Regions from separate parts of the Halomonas sediminis genome, predicted to be linked through region 2. Evidence: predicted binding sites of a transcription regulator. Region 2 holds the regulator's gene; each other region holds the start of a gene.
The links. The regulator FNR, encoded in region 2, switches genes on or off when oxygen is low (the NO sensors DNR and NnrR bind a similar motif). The targets are predictions, from matches to a motif close to TTGATNTANATCAA.
Positions count from the first base shown of each region.

Region 1: LG290_RS03725 (Hsp20/alpha crystallin family protein) is a predicted target of FNR. The motif match lies at 1,063-1,076, and genes of this name have one in related genera.
Region 3: ubiT (ubiquinone anaerobic biosynthesis accessory factor UbiT) is a predicted target of FNR. The motif match lies at 906-919, and genes of this name have one in related genera.

Region 1 covers NZ_CP085246.1:771,378-773,647, forward strand. The annotation lists gene LG290_RS03720 (rhomboid family intramembrane serine protease) at 376-1,035, shown strand; gene LG290_RS03725 (Hsp20/alpha crystallin family protein) at 1,225-1,755, shown strand; gene LG290_RS03730 (hypothetical protein) at 1,830-2,192, shown strand; gene LG290_RS03735 (hypothetical protein) at 2,263-2,270, opposite strand, start outside.
Region 2 covers NZ_CP085246.1:2,924,120-2,926,389, forward strand. The annotation lists gene hemN (oxygen-independent coproporphyrinogen III oxidase) at 1-698, shown strand, start outside; gene fnr (fumarate/nitrate reduction transcriptional regulator Fnr) at 792-1,544, shown strand; gene ttcA (tRNA 2-thiocytidine(32) synthetase TtcA) at 1,531-2,270, opposite strand, start outside.
Region 3 covers NZ_CP085246.1:276,327-278,596, forward strand. The annotation lists gene hemN (oxygen-independent coproporphyrinogen III oxidase) at 1-659, shown strand, start outside; gene ubiT (ubiquinone anaerobic biosynthesis accessory factor UbiT) at 996-1,493, shown strand; gene LG290_RS01430 (anaerobic ribonucleoside-triphosphate reductase activating protein) at 1,529-2,266, opposite strand.

The DNA.
Region 1 (2,270 bases), 1.3 Mb from region 2:
CTGAAACCTTACGGTCATGTGACAGGCTCTCAACTGCTTTAGCCAGTGTCGCTTCCCTGACACTTATCCGATCCGCCTCCTTTGATTTTGAGATGGGATTCAAGGCATATTTCTGACTCCATTCAAGCATGAGTGGCTTTTTCCGACTTTGCCACATGGCGTTTAAACGCAGCGTACCTTGGCTCATGGATTTAGCTGACAACTTTCAGGCTCGGGGAATCATCGCCTCCGATCAACGTTTCGTTTACGGATATGTTTCCTATACTTCCGTTATATCTTTAATGCAGCTGAGAGCCATTGAGTCGTTGGGCAAGAAATAGTGGAGACGCAAGTGGGTTATCAGACTGGAGAAAATGCTTTTCAAGGGAGCGTCATATGCAACAAATGGAACAGGAGGAAAAAAGCTTGGCCTCACGGGGTTCCATTCCGGTAGTGATGACATTGTTGATACTCAATGCCCTCAGTTTTCTGGCGCTGTTGAACGCCCCCTATCTGGGAATGCAGTATCTGGCGTTATGGCCCTTGGGGGCGGAAGTGAGCGCTCAATTACCGCCGGAGTTGGCAGCGGGTGAATTCCGTCCCTGGCAGCTGGTTACCTATGCCTTTCTGCACGGCGGCCTGTTCCACCTGTTTATCAACATGTTCGTGTTGTGGATGTTCGGTGGGCCGATAGAGCGAGTCTGGGGTTCGTTGAAATTCGCTGTCTTTTACGGTTTCTGTATTGTCGGGGCCGGGGTGGTACAGGTGCTGCTATCTTCCGTTGGTGCGATACCCCCGGCACCCTCCGTGGGGGCTTCGGGCGGGGTGTTCGCCATCTTGCTGGCGTTCGGCATGAAGTTTCCCAACCAGATAGTGGTGCTGCTTATCCCGCCGATTCCCATGAAGGCGAAATACTTCGTGGTGTTTTTGGGGATACTCGAGCTGATGGCCGGGGTGTTCGGCACTCAACAGGGGGTGGCCAATTTCGCTCACCTGGCCGGCATGCTGTTCGGGCTGATCTTTATCGTGTTGTTCGATCGCCAAAGGCGTGATTAGTTATCCAACCGACGAGGTGGCCACTTATTGATGTGCAGCCAAGTTTATTTATATTAAATACTTAGAGCAATTTATGCTTTTGCGTACGATTTTAATTTCCCTCCCCTTGATAACCCTTCGAATGTTTCCGACACTGATATAGCAGGTGCTTTACCCCATGGATATTGACAAAAAAGGAGGTGTTAAAAAATGGATACGCACAAGCTTTCCCCATGGAACTGGCTCAGGAACGAAGGAAGCGATACTGGGTCAGGTTCCACTCCTGCGAAATCCAGCGGTGGCGAGGTCTCGCCGTTGCTGGGTATTCATCAGGAGCTTGATCGCTGGATGGACAGGGTGATGGGCCAGTTCGGCATGCCATCGACCGTCGCCGGAGAAGCCCCAAGCCTGCTGCGTCCCAGCGTGGATATCGCTGAACGTGACAAGGAATACGTGATCAGCGTTGAAGTGCCGGGTGTCGAAGAAAAGGACATCAAGCTGAACCTTGAAGATGACCAGTTGATCATCGAAGGTGAAAAGCGTCAGGAGGAAAAGTCTGAGGAAAAACGGTATCAACGCATCGAGCGTTCCTACGGTAGTTTTCGCCGGATGCTGAATCTTCCCGCGGATGCCCGAAAGGAAGATATCCAGGCCTCTTTCAACAACGGTGTGCTCACCGTGACCGTTCCCCGCGATGCCGAGGCGGCACCGAAACGTCAGGAAATACCTATCAAGCACTGAACACATTTTTTAGGCACCTCGGTAGGAGGTGCCTATCTTGTTGCAGTCGACCGTTAGTGAAGAAGGAACTGAACATGAACGATGAGCGCGAAGTGCGTCAACAACTCGAAGACGAGGCGAAGGGTAAGAAGTATAAAGACGAAGTGATGCTGGGTACCCAGATGGAAGGCACTATCGATGATCACCTCGATCGGGGTGTCATCCTTACCCCGGCCCAGCACGCCGGTATGATCATACGAGATAATCTCAATTCCTCGGTTTCTGTGGATGCACAAACGAAAGCGGGAACCGCTGGCTTCGAAGCTGGGGAGGCAGGTCTGGACCCCGCCTATTTCGGTCCTTTCCTCGATGAACAGCAGCGACAACGTTTTGTCGAAAAGTACCTGGTCGGAGAAGAAAACCGTGCAGCCGATATCCAGGGAGAACGGGAAGAATAGTCGTGTCTGGGCCAGTGAGATGAGAAAGGCATTCACCAAGCGGTTAGCGAATTCTCCGATGTGGGTGAAATCAATCGC
Region 2 (2,270 bases):
GCACAAGCTTCGCCAAGACACTCGCCCAGGCAATCGAACTCAACCCAGCACGCTTCAAGGTAACCAGCTACCGTCATATGCCTGAGCGTTTTGCGTCCCAACGGCACATCAACCGCGACGACCTGCCGTGCCCCGAAGAAAAAACGGCGATTCTACATACCGCTATCACCATGCTGACCCAGGCCGGTTACGTGCCTATTGGACTAGACCATTTCGTCCGACCGGACGACAACCTGGCTATCGCTCAGCAGCAAGGCACCCTACAGCGAAATTTCAAGAGCTACTCCAGCCACACCCAATATGATTTGGTGGGCTTAGGAGTTTCCGCTGTAAGTTGTGTGGATAATATCTATGCCCAGAACCCCACTAAGCCGGCAAGCTATGAACAAGCTTTGGATAAGGGTCACTTGGCTATAAAACGCGGCATTCGCCTGACACAAGACGACCAAATTCGCCGGCATGTCATCGAATGCATGTTGTGTGACATGGCGCTCGACCTTGATGAAATCAGTAGACGATGGAGCATCGACGCACCGCGCTATCTTGCAGATGCCTTGACCAAGCTGGAAGGCGCCGAACGAGCCGGCTTGATTCAGCGAACCGGTAATAGATTGGTGGCTACTGCCCAAGGGCGATTACTGCTCGGCCGCCTAGTCATGGCTTTCGATGCTCATTCACCAGCCCAAGCGATTTTTTAAAAACCGTTTTTTTAAGGAACTTTTTCGACAACACTTGCTGCCGGCGCTTAATTCCTCATAATGGTCCTTGCCACCTATTTGAGGGAGGAACTCATGCCGGACATCATGGGCCGTCATAGAGCCATACTGAACGAAGCTCACTGTCAGACATGCAGTTTGAGCTCACTTTGCCTCCCCTTGGCGCTTGAGCTTGAACACATGGATCAGTTCGACTCGATTATTCGTCGTCGCGCACCGCTCAAGAAAGGTGAGCCCCTATTTCGCCAAGGGGATGTCTTCACCAGCGTGTTTGCTGTGCGTTCCGGCAGTCTCAAGCAAGTCACCACGGAAGGTAATGGTAGCGATCAATTGACCAACTTTTACCTCCCCAGTGAGTTGGTGGGTCTTGATGGCATCAACGAAGCAACCTATCCCGGCAGCATCATTGCGCTGGAAACGACTACCGTTTGTGAAATTCCTTTCGACCGTCTGGATCTTCTTTCCGAGCAACTCCCTGAATTACGCGGACAGCTTTACCGCAGCATGAGCAAGGAGTTACGTGAGGATCGGCGCATGATGCGCCTACTTTCACGCAAGACGGCAGACCAACGCCTGGCAAGCTTCTTGATAACGTTATCCGAGCGGTTTCGCCGCAGGGGCTATTCGCCCTATAGCTTTCGGCTTTCCATGTCCCGAGCGGATATTGGTAACTACCTGGGACTGGCAGTGGAAACCGTCAGTCGCATCTTGAGTCGCTTTCAAAGCCAGAAGGTGGTGTCGGTTTCCGGAAGGGAGGTCAATGTTCTCGATATGCCTGCGCTGATTGCCTTATCCGAGGAAGAAGAGCAAGAGCTCAACTCACCTTGACTGCCTGAATGCGGCTGGCCATCAGGTCAGCCTGCTTGGCTTCCAGCCCGATAAAATCGAACAGCTCACGATCGGCCAACTGAGACGGTGCCACATTGGTGACCGCCTTGAACATGCTCTCCAGTCGGCCAGGGTATTTCTTGTCCCATTCCGCCAGCATCTCTTTGGCCAACTGACGCTGCATGTTGGGCTGGGAACCACATAGATTGCAGGGAATGATCGGGAAAGCCATTTGTCGGGAAAACTCGGCGATATCGGCTTCCTTGCAATACGAAAGCGGCCGAATCACAATATTTTTTCCGTCATCAGAGAGCAGCTTAGGCGGCATGGCCTTGAGCGTTCCACCGAAAAAAAGATTAAGAAACAAGGTCTCCAGTATATCTTCTCGGTGATGCCCCAAAGCAATTTTGGTGGCCTTGATTTCTTCGGCAAAGCCATACAAAGACCCTCTACGCAGCCGCGAACACAGCGCGCAGGTGGTTTTGCCTTCAGGGGTTTTTTCCTTGACCACCGAATACGTATCTTGCTCGAGAATATGATACTCGACACCTAGATTGTCGAGATAGGCTGGCAAGATATGCTCGGGAAAACCGGGTTGTTTCTGATCAAGATTGACTGCTATCAAGGAAAAATCAACCGGTGCATTGCGCTGCAGGTTGCGCAATATTTCCAGCAGAGTGTAGCTATCCTTTCCGCCACTAAGACATACCATGACGCGATCCCCTT
Region 3 (2,270 bases), 850 kb from region 2:
TCGCCACCTACAGTTATGCCCACTTGCCGGAGCTATTCAAGTCGCAGCGTCTGATCCGTCCTGAAGACATGCCACCGCCGGAGCGTAAACTGGAATTGCTGGAGTTGACCATCCAGCGGCTCACCGACGCCGGTTATGTCTACATCGGTATGGATCACTTCGCGCTACCCGAAGACGAACTCAGTCTGGCGCGTGAAAACCGTACCCTGCAGCGCAATTTCCAGGGCTATTCCACGCATGCCGACTGTGATCTGATCGGCTTGGGTATCACCGCCATCGGTAAGGTAGGCGACACTTACAGCCAGAACGTCAAGGAGGCCGCTCAGTATCAACACCGACTGGAAAGCGGACGTTTACCGGTGATGCGTGGTTATCGCCTCAACGACGACGATCGCTTGCGTCGTGATGTGATCAACGCCCTGATGTGCCATGGCCGGGTCGAGTTTGAAGATATAGAAGCGCGTTATGGGGTGACGTTTGGCGAGACCTTCGCTGATGCCTTGGCGCATCTGGAAGAAATGCAGCGTGATGAACTGTTGACCATCCATGCCGATGCCATCGAAGTGCTGCCCGCCGGACGCCTGATGATGCGTAATGTGGCGATGGCCTTCGATGCTTACCTCAAGCCCCAGGAAGGGCGATTTTCACGCACAGTGTGAATCTTGGAAAAGGCGGCCAATCGCTTGACTCCTTGGGCGTAGCGGGCAAGGCGCTACCCTTTTAAAAGCACGGGTAGCGCCTTTGTCATTTCCATTGGGTCATGAAGGTGACGTACAGAACGGATTACTCCGCACGTTCGAACAGCAAGTTGTTTTCCAGGTGAATATGCTGCATCAAATCCTCACGGAACTCGCTTATCGCGGTGTAGAGCGCGCGCCAAGTGGTGCAGGCTCCTTTAGGTGGCCTTGATGCATGTCAGTGCGAAGAATCATGGCAGCGCCTAGGATGAGCAGCACGGAGTTTCCTGTTGATGTGTTTGCCCCGGAGTGTTTGTCATGTCATTGCTGCCTTTTCCTGTTCCCATGCCGTCTTCTTCACTGCCCCTTCCACCGGCCCCTAGCCGGCTGATTCGCCTTCTCGATCCTCGGGTTCCCTTTGCTATCAAGCGGTGTCTCATCGAACCCCTACTCAACCGTACCTTTGCCGCGCCCCTCGAAGAGGGCGAGTTCGATGCGCTGGAGGGGCGTCGTATCACCCTGGCGATCGACGATGTAGGGGTAGCGCTAAACCTGACGCTCGAGGCTCAGCATCTGGTACTGTGTCATGAGATAGGAGAGGCGACTATCCGAGGAGGCTGGCGGGAATTTCTGTGTCTTGCCACTCGCCGTGAAGATCCAGACAGCCTTTTTTTTCAGCGTCGCTTACTGATTGAGGGGGATACCGAGTTGGGTCTGATGCTCAAGAATTTACTGGATGGCTGTGAAGAAGGCCTCGCCCAAGGACGCTTGGGCGAGGTATTGATGGGGCTGGAGCGTCTGGCGCGCAGAGATTGAGACGGTCGTAAAAATCCTCCTGAAAATTGAATACTTCACTGCCTCAGCTCGAGACGCTCGAAATACGGGGTTAGACGTTTGACCAGGGCCGTCAGCATCGAAATGGGCGGAGCGTTGAGAACCGCTTGGCAATAGGCAGGGGCAATACACTGGTCGGTGCGAGCCACCTGAAGTGCATAACGACGCACACCACAGTCGGCAAGTGTCAACGCCAGGCGTTCCACCTCGGCAAGCGTGAAATCCTTCCAGTGCACCGTGGTGCGACATTCGAAGTCGATATCGCCGTCGAGCAGCGCTACGAGACTATGGCTATGGCGTTGCCAGATGCCAGGGCGACCACATATCCGGTCGAAATCCTGTCCACGCCCCTTCACATCAAGGCCGACCCAGTCCAGCTGTGGCAACAGCCGGGCCAGGTGTTCAGGATAGAGGCCGGCAGTATGCAGGCCAACCTTGAAGCCCATTGCCTTTACCTCCTGAATCGCGCCAGTCAGACCATTATGCAACGTCGGCTCTCCTCCACTGAACACTACCGCTTCGAGTAGGCCGCGGCGGCTGGCCAAGAATTGTTTCACTTCCTGCCATTCGTGGGGCTTGCCGCGTCTCGGGTCTACCATCTGGGGGTTGTGACAGTAGCCGCAACGTAGCGGGCAACCTTGCAGAAATACCACGCAAGCCAAGTGGTTGGGGTAGTCCAATGTGGTCATGGGCGTCAGGCCGGCAATCGGCAGGTGAATCGTGCCGGCTAAGGTGTCGTGTTGTGCTTGGCACATAGGA